Regions from separate parts of the Shewanella aegiceratis genome, predicted to be linked through region 1. Evidence: predicted binding sites of a transcription regulator. Region 1 holds the regulator's gene; the other holds the start of a gene.
The links. The regulator sigma-54, encoded in region 1, starts transcription at its own class of promoters, with help from an activator protein. The targets are predictions, from matches to a motif close to GTTGGCACGNNNNTNGNNT.
Positions count from the first base shown of each region.

Region 2: a site for sigma-54 is predicted at 8,062-8,080, ahead of K0H80_RS04290 (P-II family nitrogen regulator). Genes of this name have one in related genera too.

Region 1 covers NZ_CP080416.1:3,882,329-3,891,824, forward strand. The annotation lists gene K0H80_RS16850 (calcium/sodium antiporter) at 103-1,062, shown strand; gene K0H80_RS16855 (KpsF/GutQ family sugar-phosphate isomerase) at 1,096-2,073, shown strand; gene kdsC (3-deoxy-manno-octulosonate-8-phosphatase KdsC) at 2,075-2,626, shown strand; gene lptC (LPS export ABC transporter periplasmic protein LptC) at 2,623-3,180, shown strand; gene lptA (lipopolysaccharide transport periplasmic protein LptA) at 3,167-3,712, shown strand; gene lptB (LPS export ABC transporter ATP-binding protein) at 3,709-4,440, shown strand; gene K0H80_RS16880 (RNA polymerase factor sigma-54) at 4,575-6,062, shown strand; gene hpf (ribosome hibernation promoting factor) at 6,093-6,380, shown strand; gene ptsN (PTS IIA-like nitrogen regulatory protein PtsN) at 6,383-6,826, shown strand; gene rapZ (RNase adapter RapZ) at 6,823-7,671, shown strand; gene K0H80_RS16900 (HPr family phosphocarrier protein) at 7,664-7,939, shown strand; gene mgtE (magnesium transporter) at 8,040-9,407, shown strand.
Region 2 covers NZ_CP080416.1:961,944-971,439, reverse strand. The annotation lists gene K0H80_RS04325 (ABCB family ABC transporter ATP-binding protein/permease) at 1-1,610, opposite strand, end outside; gene K0H80_RS04320 (hypothetical protein) at 1,902-2,186, shown strand; gene aroG (3-deoxy-7-phosphoheptulonate synthase AroG) at 2,311-3,363, opposite strand; gene K0H80_RS04310 (substrate-binding periplasmic protein) at 3,712-4,527, shown strand; gene K0H80_RS04305 (tetratricopeptide repeat protein) at 4,696-5,877, opposite strand; gene K0H80_RS04300 (hypothetical protein) at 5,970-6,296, opposite strand; gene K0H80_RS04295 (ammonium transporter) at 6,415-7,665, opposite strand; gene K0H80_RS04290 (P-II family nitrogen regulator) at 7,678-8,016, opposite strand; gene K0H80_RS04285 (hydrolase) at 8,269-8,811, shown strand; gene nrfA (ammonia-forming nitrite reductase cytochrome c552 subunit) at 8,885-9,496, opposite strand, start outside.

The sequences.
Region 1 (9,496 bases):
GGATTGTGCACAACTGAATCGACACTATCTTTGCGCAATACTTTCAATTTTGTTCAATTCCAGCGAAAATGCGCGGCAGACTCTTAAACAAAAAGATTTTCAATGCTATTTAATATTTTCTTACTGATTGCTGGTTTGGGTGCTCTTGTCTGGAGTGCCGACAAATTTGTCTTCGGCGCCGCGGCATTCGCCCGTAATCTCGGCCTGCCGCCCATGTTAATTGGCCTCACCATAGTCGCCATGGGCAGCTCGGCCCCGGAAATGTTTGTGGCAGCCACCGCCTCCCTCGAGGGTATGACAGACACGGCCATAGGGAATGTGCTGGGCTCTAACGTCGCCAACATCACGCTGATCCTGGGGATCACCGCTCTGTTAGGCGCAATCTCGGTAAGCTCACAGACACTCAAGCGGGAAATCCCTATGATGTTAGGCGCCACGGCGATGGCGGGCTATTTCCTTCACGATGGCCAGCTGACCCGCGTCGAGGGCTTGGTGCTGATGGCACTCTTCTTCGCCCTCATGGGGTATCTGATCTGGCATGCGATCGTCAACAAGGAGAAGGATCCGCTGATCGACGAGGCCGAGAGCGAGGTGCCTAAAGATGTGCCTACGCCTAAGGCGATCCTCTGGCTGGTGATAGGCCTAGTGCTGCTGCCCCTGTCTGCCGACTGGATGGTGCAGGGCGCCGTGGGTATCGCCAAGGCCTTCCATATGTCAGACTTAGTCATAGGCCTGACCATTATCGCCGTCGGTACCAGCCTGCCTGAACTGGCGGCCTGTGTGGCCGGCGTGCTGAAGAAAGAGGACGACCTTGCCATAGGTAACGTGGTCGGCTCTAACCTGTTTAACATTCTTGCGGTTTTGGCGCTGCCTGCCCTTATCGCCCCAGGCGCGGTAGATGCCGCCGCCAGCAGTCGCGACTTTTACATGGTGATGGCAACCAGCGTTGCCCTGGCCATACTGATTTTATTAACCGGCAAGGCCCGCCAACTACGCCCCTGGCATGGCGGTGTGTTATTAGCGACTTTTATCGCGTACCAAGTCACGCTTTTCCTATCCTAATAACGTTTAGGCCGACAAAATAGAGAGAACAAGATGGTAGATGCAGATCAATTACGTCAATGGGGACGCAAGGTTATCGATACCGAGCGCAATGCGCTGGACAACCTGTATCAATATGTCGACTCGAGTGAATTTGCCAAGGCCTGCCAACTGATCCTCGCCTGCACCGGCAAGGTGATCGTCATGGGCATGGGCAAGTCCGGCCACATAGGCAACAAGATCTCGGCCACCCTGGCCAGCACAGGCACCCCAGCCTTCTTCGTCCATCCCGGCGAGGCCAGCCATGGCGACCTGGGCGTGCTTAGCGAGAACGATATCGTGCTCGCCATCTCCAACTCGGGTGAGGCCAGCGAAATTTTAACCCTGATGCCTGTTATCAAGCGTATGGGATTGCCTGTCATCGCGGTGACGGGCAAACCCGAATCCAACATGGCCAAGCATTCTGTGGTCCATCTGTGTATCGAGGTACCGGAAGAGGCCTGCCCGCTCGGGCTTGCGCCGACTTCGAGCACCACGGCGACGCTCGTCATGGGCGATGCCCTGGCGGTGGCCCTGCTGCAGGCCAGAGGCTTCACCAAAGATGATTTTGCCCTCTCCCACCCCGGCGGTAGCCTGGGACGCAAGCTGCTGCTCAAGGTGAGCGACGTGATGCACAAGGGTGATGACTTGCCTCTGGTGGCCGAAGATATCTGTATCACTGAGGCCCTGTATGAGATCTCCAAGAAGGGGCTGGGCATGACTGGCGTAGTCAACAGCCAGGGCCTGCTGGTCGGCATCTTCACCGACGGCGATCTGCGCCGGGTGATCGACGCCGAGATCAACCTGCGCAAGACCTCCATCTCAGAGGTGATGACCCATGGCTGCGTCACCGTCAGCGAAGGCATCTTAGCCGCCCAGGCCCTCAAGGTGATGGACGAGAAAGAGATCAACGGCCTGATCGTCACCGACGAGCAGCAGAAGCCGATTGGTGCACTCAACATGCTGGACATGGTCAAGGCGGGGGTGATCTAACATGGCACATCAAGGTTTTTATGGCCCGATAACCGACGTAGTCTGGCAGAAGGCTAAACAGATCAAACTGTTAATCTGCGACGTCGACGGCGTCTTCTCCGACGGTCTGGTCTATATGAGCAACTCGGGCGACGAACTCAAGACCTTCCATACCCGCGACGGCTATGGCGTACGCTCGCTACTAACCAGCGATATTCCGGTGGCCATCATCACTGGGCGTAAGTCGCAGATAGTGGAAGATCGCATGACGGCCCTGGGTATCACCCACATCTACCAGGGCGTCGACAACAAGCTCGAGCCTTATCAGGAGCTGCTTAACCACTATAAAGTGACGCCTGAGGAAGTCGCCTATATCGGCGATGACATGGTGGATCTGCCCGTAATGGAGAAGGTGGGCCTGTCTGTGTGCGTGGCCGACGGTCATCCCTTTGTGCGCCAACACGCCGACATGGTTACCCATATCAAGGGCGGCCACGGCGCGCTGCGTGAACTGACGGATCTCATCCTGCTCAGCCAGGATAAGTTTGCCTCAGCCCACGGAATGAGCATATGAACAGAGTCACGCTGGCGATCATCGCCTTCTTCGGCACAGCACTGATCCTCTATTGGCAGGTTCAGTCGAAAAAGGGCAGCGAAGATCTGGCCCTGGATAATGTCGATCGTCCCGACTACATAGTTCGGGATCTCAAGAGCGTGCAATACAATGATGAGGGTGGCATCAACAGCCGGGTATCGGCCAGTCACATGGAGCACTACGCCGAGCGCAACCAGACCTACTTTACCCAGCCCATCTATCTGGTCTACCCCGACAACGGCGATGCCCAGTGGCGCCTGAGATCCACCAAGGGCACATTGGACAAAAATAGCGGACGGGTCACCCTGGAAAATAATGTTATCATTGATGCCATTAGCCCAGAGGAACCGATTCAGACCATAGAGACCACCTATCTGGAGCTGGATCTCAATACTATGATTATGACATCCGACAGAAGCATTCGGATCACAGGGCGTGATTTCCTCATCACGGGGGAAGGCCTATATGCCGATCTCAACGCCCAAAATATAAAACTGACGAGTCAGGTAGAAGGAACATATGAAACTAAATAGCCTTATTCTTGCGGGCCTGCTGCCCCTGGTCAGTATTGGCGCCCATGCCAAGGTAAACGACCTGCTGCAAGAGGTTAAGATCTCTGCCGCCAGCCAGGAAGCCGACATTAAGAACAACCAGATCATCTTCCACGGTCCGGTCGAGGTCACCCAAGGCTCAATCAAGATATTGGCCAGTGAACTACGCGCCTTCAGCAAAGAGAAGAACAGCGGCAAGATACTGATCGCCACCGGCAACCCGGCCACTTACTCTCAGGTGATGGAAGATGGCCGTCCCGCCTCGGCCAGCGCCAAGGAGATACGTTACGAGCTTTCCAGCCGCACCCTGACACTGATCGGCGACGCCACCCTGGAACAGGAAGGCAGCCAGGTCACGGGTTCGCAGATCCGCTACAACATAGAGCAGCAACAGCTGATCGCCGAGAGCACAGGCAAAGACAGAGTGATCACCATCATTCAGCCTGAAAACTATCAGGAACAGATCCAGCCAGAGCAGAAGCCCGAGAAGAAACCAGAACAGGAAAAACAATGACAGACCTGATCTTGAAGGCGGAGAACCTCGCCAAGAGCTATAAGAGTCGTGCCGTTGTCCAAGACGTGAGCCTCACGGTCAAGACCGGGCAGATCGTCGGCCTGCTGGGGCCAAACGGCGCCGGCAAGACCACCACCTTTTACATGGTCGTCGGCCTGGTACAGAGCGACAAGGGCCGCATCTTTATCGACGATGACGACCTGACGCTAGACCCCATGCACCTGCGCGCCCGCAAAGGCATAGGCTACCTGCCCCAGGAAGCCAGCATCTTCCGTAAGCTCTCGGTGCGAGACAACATCATGGCCGTGCTCCAGACCCGCAGCGATCTTAATAACGATGGCCGCGAAGAGGAGCTGGAACACCTGCTGGAAGAGTTTCACATCACCCATATCCGTGACAGCCACGGCATGGCGCTCTCGGGCGGTGAACGTCGCCGGGTGGAGATCGCCAGGGCGCTTGCTGCCAACCCTAAGTTTATTCTTCTCGACGAGCCGTTCGCCGGTGTCGATCCTATCTCGGTCATCGACATCAAGAAGATCATCGAGCAGCTTAAGAATCGCGGCCTGGGGGTGTTGATCACCGACCATAACGTGCGCGAAACATTAGACGTCTGCGAGAAAGCCTATATCGTCAGCCATGGTAATCTGATCGCCGAGGGCACACCCGCCGAAATCTTAGACAACCAGCAAGTACGAGCAGTGTACTTAGGTGAACAATTCAAGCTATAGTTAATCTTATAATGGGGCCACAGAGGAAATACCATGCGTTAATTGTGGCCTTAGGCACTATCCGATATATTTGTCCGGCACATATAGCCAGAGCTTTCTCATTTTATAATTAGAAACAAGGGAATAGCAGTACGATGAAAGCGTCACTTCAGCTCAAAATGGGTCAGCATCTCACCATGACGCCCCAGCTACAACAGGCCATACGTCTGTTGCAGTTGTCGTCATTAGAGTTGCAGCAGGAGATCCAGCAGGCATTAGAATCCAACCCGCTACTGGAGTTGGATGAAGAGCAGGAGAGCGCCAGCATCGAGCTGCAAGACGATAGCGTCAGCGACAGCTTCGACAACAAGTACGACGACAAGATAGAGCTGGATTCGAGCCAGGATAACTCAGGGGTCGAGACCTCAGACGCCCTGACTCAAGACTCAATGCCAGACGAGCTGCCGGTGGATACCACCTGGGATGAGGTCTACACTGCCTCGCCAAACTCAAGCTCGGGCGCCATGCGCGACGACGACATGCCTTTTCAGGGCGAGACCAGCGAAGGTCTGTATGAACACCTGGAATGGCAGAAGAACCTGACCCCTTTTTCCGATAACGACCTGGCCATCGCCACCGCCATCATCGACGCCATCGACGAGCGCGGTTACCTGACCCAGACCTGCGAAGATATTCTCGAGGCCATGGGCGACCCAGAGATCGAACTAGACGAGGTCGAGGCGGTGCTCAAACGGGTACAACACTTCGACCCTATTGGTGTGGCGGCCCGCGACCTCAGCGAATGTCTGACGATTCAGCTAGCCCAATACAGCGACGACACGCCGCACATCGCCAACGCCCGCATGCTGATCAAGGAGCACCTGGATCTCATCGCCGGACGCGACTTCCGTCTGCTGATGCGCAAAACCAAGCTCAAGGAAGATGAGCTGAGGGATGCCATAGCCCTGATCCAGACCCTGAATCCCCGTCCCGGCCTCGCCATCACCGCCAGCCGCGACGAGTACGTGATCCCGGATGTGACCGTCACCAAGAAGAAGGGACGCTGGGTAGTCGAGCTCAACCCAGACAGCATGCCCAAGATCAACGTCAACCAACAGTATGCCGCCATGGCCCGCAGCACTAAGAGTCAGGCGGATGGCCAGTTTATTCGCGGTCACCTGCAGGAAGCCAAATGGTTCCTCAAGAGCCTGGAGAGTCGCAACGAGACCCTGCTCAAGGTGACCAACTGTATCGTCGACTTCCAGCAAGGTTTCTTCGAATTTGGCGAAGAGGCGATGAAGCCCATGGTACTTAACGACATCGCCGAGGCGGTGGAGATGCATGAATCCACCATCTCGCGTGTGACCACGCAAAAATATATGCATACCCCGAGAGGGATCTTCGAGCTTAAATACTTCTTCTCCAGTCACGTCGGTACCGACGATGGCGGAGAGTGCTCTTCAACAGCAATACGTGCCTTCATTAAGAAGCTGGTTGCTGCGGAAAACCAGAAAAAGCCATTGAGCGACAGCAAGATGGCTCAACTCTTGGCCGAACAGGGTATTAAGGTGGCTAGACGCACCATTGCCAAGTATCGCGAGGCAATGCTTATACCGCCCTCGAATCAGCGCAAGAGCTTATAAAACAAACCTGGAAACTGGAGGACTATCTTTATGCAAATAAACCTGACTGGGCACCATATCGAGATCACCCAATCTCTACGAAGCTACATCGAAGAGAAATTCACAAAGCTTGAACGTCATTTCGATCAGATCAATAATGTGCACGTTGTATTAAATGTCGAAAAGTTGCAACAGAAGGTTGAGGCAAAGTTACATCTCCGTGGCGGAGAAGTGTTCGCAACATCCGAACATGCGGACATGTATGCCGCGATAGACTCCCTGATTGACAAACTCGATCGTCAGGTCATTAAACACAAAGAGAAGCTTACTAAACATTAACGATGGAACTGAGTACCATCCTGCGGCCGGAGTGCACCACCTGCGCCACTCCGGGCAGTAAGAAAAAGGTACTGGAGCTTATCAGCGACTTAGCCGCTGTCCAGTACCCCACCCTCTCCTCTCAAGAAATATTTGAAAGCCTTCTGGCTCGAGAGAAAATGGGCAGCACAGGTATAGGCAATGGTATCGCGATTCCTCACGGACGGCTGACTAACATAGATCAACCCGTGGCCGTACTGGTGAAATGTGCTGAACCAATCGCATTCGATGCCATTGACAATCAGCCCGTCGATATCCTTTTTGCGTTATTGGTGCCCGCAGATCAATGCGAGCAACATCTTAGCACCCTGGCCGCTATGGCCGAGAAGCTCAATGATAAGGCGATCATGAAGCAGCTAAGAAAGACACAAGATGAATCCGAACTCTATCAGGTGATCACCCAATGAAATTGGTTTTGGTATCCGGACGCTCAGGATCGGGAAAATCCGTCGCACTCAGGGTCCTAGAAGATCTAGGCTACTACTGTGTCGACAATCTGCCCTTGCAGATGATGGAGTCCCTGCTGGAGCAGCTCAAGGGACGCAGCGATCTCGTGGCCATCAGCGTCGATGTGCGCAACATGCCCAGCGAAGAGATCCAGCTGGAAAAACAGCTGGCCAAGCTCCCCAAAGATACCGAAATCTTAAGTTTCTTCCTGAACTCCAGCGACAATGTGCTGCTCAAGCGCTATAGCGAGACCCGCAGACTACACCCGCTGTCACGCTCTAAGGTCTCCCTCAAGGAGGCAATTCAGCTCGAGGGCAAGTTGCTCGACCCCATCGCCAAACTCGTGGATCACTATATCGACACCTCTAACCTCAACATCTATGAGTTGAGCGACAAGGTGCGCGAGATCCTGCTGGGCACGGTCGACAAGGAGCTGGTGATCAACTTCGAGTCCTTCGGCTTTAAATATGGCATGCCGACCGAAGCCGACTTCATGTTCGACGTGCGCTTCCTGCCCAATCCCCATTGGGAACCTGAGCTAAGGCCTCTGACCGGCCTGGATGAGCCAGTGCAGCAGTTTCTGAGTCAGCAGCCACTGGTCAACAAGTTCATCTGGCAGATCGAAAACCTGCTGGAAACCTGGTTGCCTCACCTGGAGCGCAACAACCGCAGCTACCTCACCATCGCCATCGGCTGCACCGGCGGCCAACACAGATCTGTCTATGTGACCGACCAGCTCGCCAAGCTGTTCAACAAGGGCAAGCATAAGGTTCAGGCGCGCCACAGAGAACTAAAGCATGACTAAGTTGGCTCGCGAGCTGACCATCTGCAACAAGTTGGGCCTGCACGCCAGAGCGGCGACCAAGCTGGCGGTGCTCGCCGCTAAGTTTGACGCCGAGGTCACCCTGATCCAGGGCGATAAACAGGCCTCCGCCGCCAGTGTACTCGGCCTCCTGATGCTCGAAACCGGCATGGGTAAAACCATCACCATCACCAGCGAAGGCAAAGATGCCCAGGCGGCCTTAGATGCCATCAGCGCCCTTATTGACGCCAAATTCGATGAGGCCGTATAATCGGCTCGCTTTGCGGTGCCCGCTTAATTTCGTCCTATACTTATCATAGACTTACAAGCCTACCACCCAAGCCGTTCAATCAACTGCCAAAGGAGGAGCTATGCCGATCGAAGTGTTAGATAGTGAAACCACAGATCAACGCCTTAATCAGCTCACTCAAGCCTTAGGCAGCGGCATGTTTGTCCATGTGCGCAGCATGCTGCACGACATGGCCGCCTCTGATATCGCCTTTATCCTGGAATCTTCGCCGCCGCGCACCCGTCAGGTGCTCTGGCAGCTAATCGATCAACAGCACACGGGGGAGATCCTCGACGAGCTGGGCGAAGAACTCAAAGATACCCTGATCACCCAGATGAGCCCCGAGCGCGTCGCCAAGGCAGCCGAAGGCATGGACACGGACGATCTGGCCTACATACTGCGTAGTCTGCCCGACAGCGTCTTCAATCAGGTGTTGCAGTCGATGACGGCGCAAGACAGAGCCAGGGTGGAGCAAGCCCTTTCCTACCCGGAAGACACTGCCGGCAGTATCATGAACACGGATACTGTCACCGTGCGCCCCGATGTCACCATAGACGTGATCCTGCGTTACCTGAGGATCCGCGGCGAGCTGCCCGATGCCACCGATACCCTCTATGTGGTGGATAAGCGCGACAGCCTGCTGGGCGGTGTGCGCATTACCGACCTGCTGACCTGCGACCCCAATGCCTCGGTGCGGGAGATCATGAACGACGATCTCGAAGGGATCCCCGTGGGTATGGATGACGGCGAAGTCGCCCAGCTGTTCGAGCGTCACGACTGGGTCTCGGCCCCCGTGGTCGAAGAGGAGACCAACCGTCTGCTGGGGCGTATCACCATCGATGATATCGTCGACGTGATCCGTGAAGATGCCGAACACTCCATGATGGGGATGGCGGGGATGGACGACGACACAGATACCTTCGGCCCAGTGGTCAAGAGTACCCTGAGGCGCTCCCTCTGGCTGACCATCAACCTGTTTGCCGCCCTGCTGGCCGCCTCGGTCAGCAACATGTTCGAGAACACCCTGGAGCAGTTTGCCACCATCGCCATCTTGATGACCATAGTCCCCAGCATGGGTGGCGTCGCCGGCAACCAGACCCTGGCGCTGGTGATCCGCGGTATCGCCCTGGGGCAGATAGGCCAGAGTAACTCCCGCTGGCTGATCGGTAAGGAACTGGCCATCGGCTTTCTCAACGGCCTGCTCTGGTCCATGCTGGTATTTGCCGCCGTCTGGCTGTGGAAGGGCGACATTGCCCTGGGCGGACTGATCGGCGGCGCCATGCTGATCAACATGACGGTGGCCGGTCTGGCCGGCGCCTGTATCCCACTGCTGCTGAAGAAATTCAATGTCGATCCCGCACTGGCCGGTGGCATGGTGCTGACCACGGTCACTGATGTGATCGGCCTGTTCGCCTTCCTCGGCCTGGCGACCCTGTTCCTGCTGCATTGACACCTAGGCGCATCTCAAAGCTCAATCGGATGCGCTTGAATTTCAATGTTATCGACATCTTTTTCACGCTAGGATAGGTAGAGTCATCC
Region 2 (9,496 bases), 1.6 Mb from region 1:
TTGGCCATCTCCTTGAGCGCATTGAGGATCGCCTGCTCCGAATGGCTATCCAGCGAAGAGGTCGCCTCATCGAACACCAACAGGGGCGAGCCCTTGAGGATCGCCCTGGCGATCGCCACCCTCTGTTTCTCGCCGCCGGAGAGTTTTAACCCGCGCTCACCCACCTTGGTGTGCCAGCCTTCACTGAGTTGTGAGACGAAGTTTGACAGATGCGCCAGCTCTATCGCCGCCTTCACCTGATCATCGCTCGCCCCCGGCAGACCATAACGAATATTCTCCAGCAGAGAGTCGTTAAACAACACGGTATCTTGGGGCACTATGGCGATGGCGCTACGCAGCGCGTGTTGAGTCAGCGCCTTGGTATCTTGGCCATCTATGGTGATAGTCCCCTGCTGCGTCTCATAGAAGCGAAACAACAGCTTCACTATGGTAGATTTCCCCGCGCCGCTATCCCCCACTATCGCCACCTTGTGACCGGCGGGGATCTCGAAACTCACATCGGACAAGATAGGCCTGTCACCGTAACGAAAACTCACCCCCTCAAATTTAAGGCTCCCTTGGGTGATATGGGGCGATGTCGCATCGGGGGCATCCTCAATCTTAGGCTGCCTGTCTAGCAGGCTAAACATGCGATCTATGTTGGCCAGGGCGCCGCGGATCTCGCGGTAGACGAAGCCTAAAAAATTCAGCGGCATAAACAGCTGCATCATGAAGGCGTTGATCAGCACAAAGTCACCTATGGTCATGGCCCCCTGGCTCACCTGAGTCGCCGCCAGCGCCAACATCAGGGTCATCGCCAGCGAGATGATCAGCGCCTGACCAGCATTGAGCGCAAACAATGAGAGTCGATTCTTACGTTTGGCCACTTCCCAGCGCTCGAGGGCATGATCATATTGCTCAGATTCATAGGCCTCGTTGTTAAAGTATTTCACCGTCTCATAGTTAAGCAGGCTATCTATGGCGCGGGTATTGGACTGAGAATCGGCCATCGCTGCCTCCCGCACGAAGCCGGTACGCCATTCGGTGGCGAAGATGGAGAAGAGAATATAGGCAACGACGGCGCTCAGGGTAATTAGCGCAAATGCCCAGCCATAGTTATACAGCAAGATACCCACCACCAGGGCTATCTCGAGCAGGGTCGGTACTATGTTGAATACCATGAAGCGCATCAAGAAGCTGACCCCGCTGGTACCGCGCTCGATATCCCGCGACAGTCCCCCGGTACGCCGCTCAAGATGAAACGCCAGATCCAGCCGATGCAGATGGTCAAACACAGACAAGCCAAGGCGCCTTATCGCCCGCTCGGTGACCCGGCCAAATAGTGTGTCTCTCACCTCTGAGATCACCGTATTGAGCAGGCGCAGGCTGCCGTATGCGAGCACCAGGGCGATGGGTACGGCGATCATCTGCTCGCTAGATGCCTCACTCAGGGTATCCACCAATTGCTTGAGCACGAATGGCAGGCCGACACTCGCCATTTTGGCCACCACCAGACAGGCCAGCGCCAGCACTACCCGTCCCTTAAACTCCAATAAATAGGGCCAAAGCAATTTCAGGACATGCCAGTTCAGTTTATCGATAGGACCATCAAAATAGAGCGTGGGACGCATGGCAACTCCAGCTAGCATCAAGATAAGGACGATGGCATTTAGGTGAGTTTAAGATAAAAGCCATAACATACACCATCTTACCTCAGTAGGCTCATCCGCCACTAGCTCAATTATCCGCCTTTGCCAAGGGGTTAGCATTTTGCCTTAGATAAGCAGGTCAATATCAGACTTTTGGTGCAGTCCATCGTACAAACAGGTACAACTTTTGACTGATTAAATGATGGCAAAACCAGAAAAAAGCATTATTCTTGAGAGAATAATTATCAGTTTAGTGTTTCAACGGGGTAATTATTGTTATCTCTTGCCGGAGATTTTGATAATCTCAAGATCAGCTTAAGGCAGTTCAAGCTGAGTAAAAAGCAGAGCGGGAATAACCCCAAATTTTTAAAGGAAGCCGATATGCCACAATCATCTGACGTGCAATACCCTCCATTGCCATTGGTACAAACTTGGGTATGGATGATGACAGAATCGAACAGCCCAGAAATCCAACAAAAGGGTCAAAACAATTTAATATCGTCTTTTGGCAGTCTTGCTAAAGCCAACGAATATCTGGTGAAACAACAAGCCAAATAAACAGGCCAGCAGAACGCAAAAAAGGAAGCCTATTGGCTTCCTTTTTCATTTCAGGTCGGCATAGCATCAAGCGACTGTCACTAACTCTGCAACTAACAAAACCTTGGGCAAAGCTGGCATAGCGTTAGCTGCGGCGCTCGAGCACACACTGATTCAAATTTGCCAGCAAGGTTTCGGTATCTTCCCAACCGATACAGGCATCTGTGATGCTCTGGCCGTAACACAACGGCTGCCCTTCGATATAGTCCTGACGTCCCTCAACCAAGTGACTCTCAACCATCACACCGAAAATCGCCCGCTCACCGGCGCTCACCTGGCTGGCCACATCTTCGCCCACCAACATCTGGCGCTTAAACTGTTTGCTGCTGTTAGCATGACTAAAATCCACCATGATATTTTGCGGCAGGTTAGCCTTAGCCAACTGCTCGCTGATCGCCTGCACGTGCTCGGCGCTATAGTTAGGCTCCTTGCCACCACGCAGAATGATGTGACAATCAGGATTGCCCTTGGTGGAGACGATCGCCGAATGGCCATACTTGGTCACCGACAGGAAATGGTGCGGCGCACTGGCGGCGCCGATAGCATCGATAGCCACCTTGATGGTGCCATCGGTACCATTCTTAAAACCGACAGGGCAAGAGAGGCCAGATGCCAGCTCTCTGTGTACCTGTGATTCAGTGGTGCGAGCACCGATAGCGCCCCAACACATGAGATCCGCCACATATTGAGGCGTGATCATATCTAAAAATTCACCCGCGGTCGGCACGCCTAACTCATTGAGATCTAAAAGCAGTTTTCGAGCTGTGCGCAGGCCATCGTTGAGCTTGAAGCTATTGTCCATGTAAGGGTCATTGATCAGGCCCTTCCAGCCCACAGTGGTGCGCGGTTTCTCGAAATAGACGCGCATCACGACCTCGAGTTGATCCTTATATTGCTCGCGCAATTTGGCGAGTCTCTCACCATATTCCAGCGCCGCCTTAGGGTCGTGGATAGAACAGGGTCCAATGATCACCAACAGACGATCATCTTCTTTTTTCAGGATATTGTGAATATTCTGCCGCGCGTTAAACACTGTTGCCGATGCATTTTCGCTTGCCGGAAATCGCTCGAGGATGGCGACAGGGGGTAACAACTCTTTAATTTTATTAATGCGAACGTCATCAGTTTGATAATACATGATATTTATTTTCCACTCCGGCTCTGGATTAAATAAGGGTCTCTCTATTGCACTACTGATTTCAATTTATCCAGTATCCACAGCTATTGCAACCAAACATTAATAAAATAAAGAAGATAAAAATAACCATCTGTTATATAAGATTAAATTATTATTTTTATTTAAAACTTCCTCAGCTAAGCGTGCTAGAAAAAACAGAATTAACAAAACAAAGTGTTAACATTTATCTGGAAATCGACCAAAAGGCTATCTATAGTAGATTATTAATGGTCATAAGAGAGTCACATTGAGGCTCTCGAAACAGCGCCGATGGCGCTACAGCCCCCTGTTGAGGTAACCATCCCCCCGATGAGAAGATTGCTGCTGGCATCTGGTTTTATGCTAGTTTCTAACCCACTCCTGGCACAAAATGCTAATACTGAGATCTCCTTTGCGGTCAGCAACACCATACCCCCTTACTTCTTTGCTAACGGTCAAAGCGGAATTCAATATGAGCGTCTCGCCTCCGCGTTAGCCAAGCAGTCCCTATCGATCGGCCATATCTATCTGTCACCCAATAAGCGAGCCTTTCGTCAGGTCGCCAGTGGCAATGTCGACTGCCTCATCAATGCGCCGGAAAACTTGGCGGGTCTCTACTACACCCGCAGCCTAATCAGCTACCAAAACAGCGTGTTTACCCTGACCAGCAATAAACTGGCCATCGACTCGGTTGCCGATCTGGCCGGGATCTCTGTCATGGGGTTTCAGAACGCGACCCAATACTTAGGTAGAGACTTCTATCAGATGGCGCTCAGTAACCCACAATATGGCGAATCCAATAGTCAGAAGAGTCAGGTGATGATGCTGTTTTCCGGGCGGGTCGATGCCATCATCCTAGAGGGGCGCATCTTCGACTACTACCGTGAGCAGCTGAAGTTTAGAGTCGACACACTGCAGCCAACCTCTCGCCACTCCCTATTTGCAGCGGCGCCGCGCAAGATAGCCTGCCACAGTCAGTCTATAGCACAAAAGATAGATCTGGGTATTGCGCAACTGGATAGAGAAGAAGCCGAGGAGGTGAGGAAAAGCATTCCCTCTGCGCCCGCCCCCAAACTCGAACTAGAGCCAGTGTCTAAGCCTGAGTCGGAACTTGAACCAGAAAAAATGCCTTTAGATCTCAAGTAACCCGCTAGCTATTCATGCGGCTAACGATTCATTGAGTGAACTAATTATACGGTCATTAAACCAAGGCATACGTGCCTGTTTGCCTTGGTTTATAGAAGACTTAATCTATGAATAAACTGGTCTCTGAATAACCTTTTCTCTGAATAACCTTTTCTCTGAATAAAAAGACTAATGAATCCCTTGATGGGACTGCATCGCCTGCAGCTTGGCCTGATAACGTCGCTGATTATATTCATCCACCGACAGCGAAAGTGCCTTTTGCATGTTCAGCTTAGCCCTGCGCTCATCGCCCGTGGCCCAATAGGCCCTGGAGAGTCCAAAGTAGAACTCATGGCGATAATCGGCCTTCTCTACCGCACGTTTATACCAGGTAAGCGCCGTCTGATATTCATGCTCCGAGTAGGCTTGCTGCGCCATGTCATAGTAGTAATAGGGATTGCGGATCCTAACCAGCTCAAGGGTCTTATGCACCTTGGCCCACTCCTCTAGCCTGTCTTGACTGGCGAGTAACACCCCATAGTTAAACAGGGCATTCATATCCTCACTGTCTCGGGAAAGCGCCAGCTTATAGAGACTTTCCGCCCTATCATCCAACCCCTTGTAGCGATAGAGGATCGCCAGGGTATTCAAGGCGGGAATAAAATCGGCCTTTAACATCAGGCTCTGCTTCAGATAGGCATAGGCCTGGTCGTAACGTCCCTCCACCAGAGACTCGGCCGCGACATTGTTATAGAACATCGCCATGACAGTGGTTCTGTCGATTCGCCTTTTGGCATAGCCACGCATGGTACGCTCGGGCAGAAAATCTATCTGCAACGCATTTTTGTCGGCAAGGAAGGTATCACTCGTCTCTCTTGGAATTAGGCGCAGATTGATGTGACCATTCACCAGATAGAAGTCACCGGCCTTGTCCCACACGGGCGGCACTTCGACCTCTTGAAACTCGACATCGACCCCCAAGGCATCGGCAAGCGAGGCACTGAGTAACACCAACGACAGACAGTTACCGGCGCGCGCATTAAAGGTATCCGCCGGGATCTTTGTTAGATTATCTTGGTATTTGAAACCGCCTTTATCGGCGTTGATGTAGTTGGCTAGCCACAAGTTAGCGGCAATATAGTCTCGCGCCATTCGGCTGCGCTTATAATCTTGCCGCAGATCGATCGTGACCTGAGTCGGCAGCGCAAATAGCTTATCCGGCGTAACCTGAACCGCAACCGCCGCGAATTCATCGTCGGCAAAGTACTGATCGATATTAGCGAGGGTTTCCTTACCCGGGCCGCTGGCACAACCGCTCACTATGAAGAATAACAACAAGATAGCGCGCTTATACTCAATTAGCCTTTTCATATTAAACCTACGCTGATGAGGGCACCGTAAGATCTATCATAAAGTAGGCTTTTTCATTTTGCCCCACGCAAAGCGTTACAAAATATTAACAATCACTGAGATACTGGCGGATCGACCTGAATATAGAGCTGCTGAGGGTCTAGGCCCTCGGTTTGATACAGATAGGGGCGATAAAAACTCGCGCCGCAACGATAGTAGGCATAGGGCGACTTAAACAGCACGCAGCCCAAGGGCAGACTCTGCAATATCTGGATCTGCTGCTGCAAACGCAGGGATTCCCGCCACTCAAAGTCCTGCTGCACCTTGTCGCGCACGGCGAAGGCGTCGAAGGGTTCGCTCGACTTACGCACCACCACCTGACCGGCCTGCAACTGAATTGAGACCAGTAACGACAACAACACCCAGAGAGACTGCTTCATGTTAGCGCTCCTTACACCGCATTTTTTGATAGCATAATACAAAAGACAGGGTCCGCACCATGAGGTACGGACCCTGTTAATTCTACTATCAGTTTTGGTAATCTGTTTTGACTAGCCGTTAACTGGCGCTCTTGAGTGAGACAAACTCTGGGTAGGCATCTATGCCACAATCCGATGCATCCATACCGTTGTACTCTTCCTCTTCCGAGACACGGATCCCCATGGTGATCTTGAGGATATACCAGGCCGCAAAGGAAACCCCGAATACCCAGGCGAAGATGACCGAGGCGCCGTAGAGCTGACCCAAGACTGTCGCATCGGCATTTGACAGCGGCACCAGCATCACACCGAACAGGCCGGCAACACCGTGCACCGAAATAGCACCGACAGGATCGTCAATCTTGACTCTGTCGAACATCACGATGGAGAAGACCACCAGACCGCCGGCAACCATGCCGATAACTCCGGCCAGAGGCAGTGATGGCGACAAAGGATCTGCGGTGATCGCCACCAGGCCCGCCAAGGCACCGTTTAAGATCATGGTCAAGTCCGCCTTACCCCATACCATCTTACAGACCACCAGGGCAGAGACGGCGCCAAAGGCGGCTGCAGAGTTAGTGTTAACGAAGATTTTCGCCACCGCCGACGCGTTCTCGGCGTCAGACACCAGCAGCTGAGAGCCACCGTTAAAGCCGAACCACCCCATCCACAAGATGAACATACCTAAGGTTGCCATCGGCAGGTTAGAACCTGGGATAGGATTCACCTGACCGTTAGGGCCATACTTGCCCTTACGAGCGCCGAGTAACAAGACACCCGAGATAGCCGCCGCCGCGCCCGCCATGTGTACTATGCCACTACCGGCGAAGTCGACAAACCCAGCCTCGGAGAGGAAACCGCCGCCCCAGGTCCAGTAACCTTCGACAGGATAGATAACCCCAGTCATTACCACAGAGAAGATCAGGAAGGCCCACAGCTTCATACGCTCGGCAACGGCGCCCGAGACGATAGACATAGCGGTCGCCACAAACACCACCTGGAAGAAGAAATCCGATTCCAGCGCGTGGTCGGCATCGCTTGCCTGAGCACCAATGAGGCTGGCGAACGATGGTAACCAGCCACCCTCGGCGTTATCCACGTACATGATGTTGTAACCCACCACCAGATACATGATACAGGCGATAGAATAGAGACAGACGTTCTTGGTTAAGATCTCTGTGGTGTTCTTAGAGCGCACCAGACCCGCTTCCAACATGGCAAACCCGGCCGCCATCCACATCACCAGCGCGCCAGAGATCAAGAAATAAAAGGTGTCGAGAGCAAACTTTAACTCAGATACTGTCGCACCTAGTGTTACTAACTCTTCCATTGGAATTCCCCCTTAAAGTGCTTCGTTATCGAGTTCGCCGGTACGGATACGGATCACCTGATCGAGATCCGTCACGAAAATCTTGCCGTCGCCTATCTTGCCCGTATGCGCCGCCGCGACGATGGACTCGATAAGGTGATCGACGTTTTCAGCCTTAGTGGCGATATCCAGTTTGACCTTAGGCAGAAAATCCACCTGGTATTCGGCGCCACGATAGAGCTCTGTATGGCCTTTCTGACGTCCGAACCCCTTCACCTCGGTCACCGTCATCCCCTCAATCCCCAACCCTGCAATGGCTTCTCGCACATCATCGAGTTTGAATGGCTTGATTATTGCGCTGATTAATTTCATTACCGCCTCCGACTCATCTTAGTATTCTTGCTGATGCCAAAGGCAATTCAATCATCAGGCCAATATTACAAAACCTTAACATTCATAAGCTTAGCAATAGCGACGTCCTTCATGCTGCATATAAATGCACCAATTAGGTGCGACTATGCACAGAGCGCACAAAAATAGCGCAGTCGCCTATTCGACTTATGACGGATTGGGTGGCGAAATTATCCGGGTATGATGGAGTCATCACCCATAGAGGAGCGCCCTATGTTGCAACCACAGGAATGTGTACTCATCATCGTCGATGTTCAGGGAAAGCTGGCCACCCTGATGCACCAGGCTGAGGAACTTGAAACCCGGCTCACCACACTGATAAAGGCGGCCGAGCTGTTTGATATCCCTGTCGTCTGGCTGGAGCAGCTGCCCGATAAGCTGGGGGCCACTAGTCCGGCATTGGCCGAGCTGCTTACGCCTCATTATCAGCCTATCCCTAAGGCTCATTTTAGCGGCTGGCACGCCGAGTCCTTCAGGCAGGCACTGCAGCAGTATGGCAGGCCCAAGGTGTTGCTCGCAGGCATAGAGACCCACATCTGCGTCTACCAGACCTGCCGGGATCTGCTGGACAACGAATATGAGGTGCACTTGGTGACCGACGCCGTCTCCTCGCGAACCGAGGCCAATAAGCAGTTAGGCTGTGAGATGATGACCCAGCACGGCGCCTTACTGACCAATAGCGAGTCTTTGTTGTTCGAGCTGCAGGCTGAGGCCAGTGGCGACAGATTCAGGGCCCTGCTGAAGATGATAAAGTAGTGACCAAATAAAGTAGTGAAGATATAAAAAAGCCCCGGATAACCGGGGCTTTTACTATGCAGGGGGGGGGGAATTAGTAAGTTGCTTCGCGCTTCTTAGCTTCGGCATCCCACTTAGGCAATACAGTCTTCTTGAACTCTGCCTTGTCGGCATTCAACTTGTTCATGTCCATACCCAGCGCAGCTTGCGCCTTAGCCTTGGTAGAAACATCTGGGAAGGCGATAGGTTGCTTAACACCTTTGGTTGCTAGCAGTTGAGCTAGTTTGATGCGTGCATCTCCAGCCTTATCTACCGCAGTACCTAGGATGCGTAGCGCTTCGTCAGCTGCGTGAGCCGCAACACCATGAGAGGCGGTTGCATAATCCCAGCGCCATTGTGCGTGACGGATATCCATTAAGATTGGCTTCATTTCAGCTTCAGTTGCACCCGCATCCCAAGCCGCTTTAGCTTCGAAGTGCGCCTTAACTAGCTGAGACTCGGCACGTGCCTTAAGGTCAGCAACCTTAACTTTGCGCTCTTTAGTCAGGTTAACCATGAACTCTTTGCTTTGAGTATGACAAGTCGCACAAGTCTCTTCGAAGCGATCGAATGGGTTACCTACCTTGTGGTCGGTAAACTTACGGCCTTCAGCATTCTTCACCTTAGGCATATGACAGTCAGTACAGGTCACATTGTTCTTACCGTG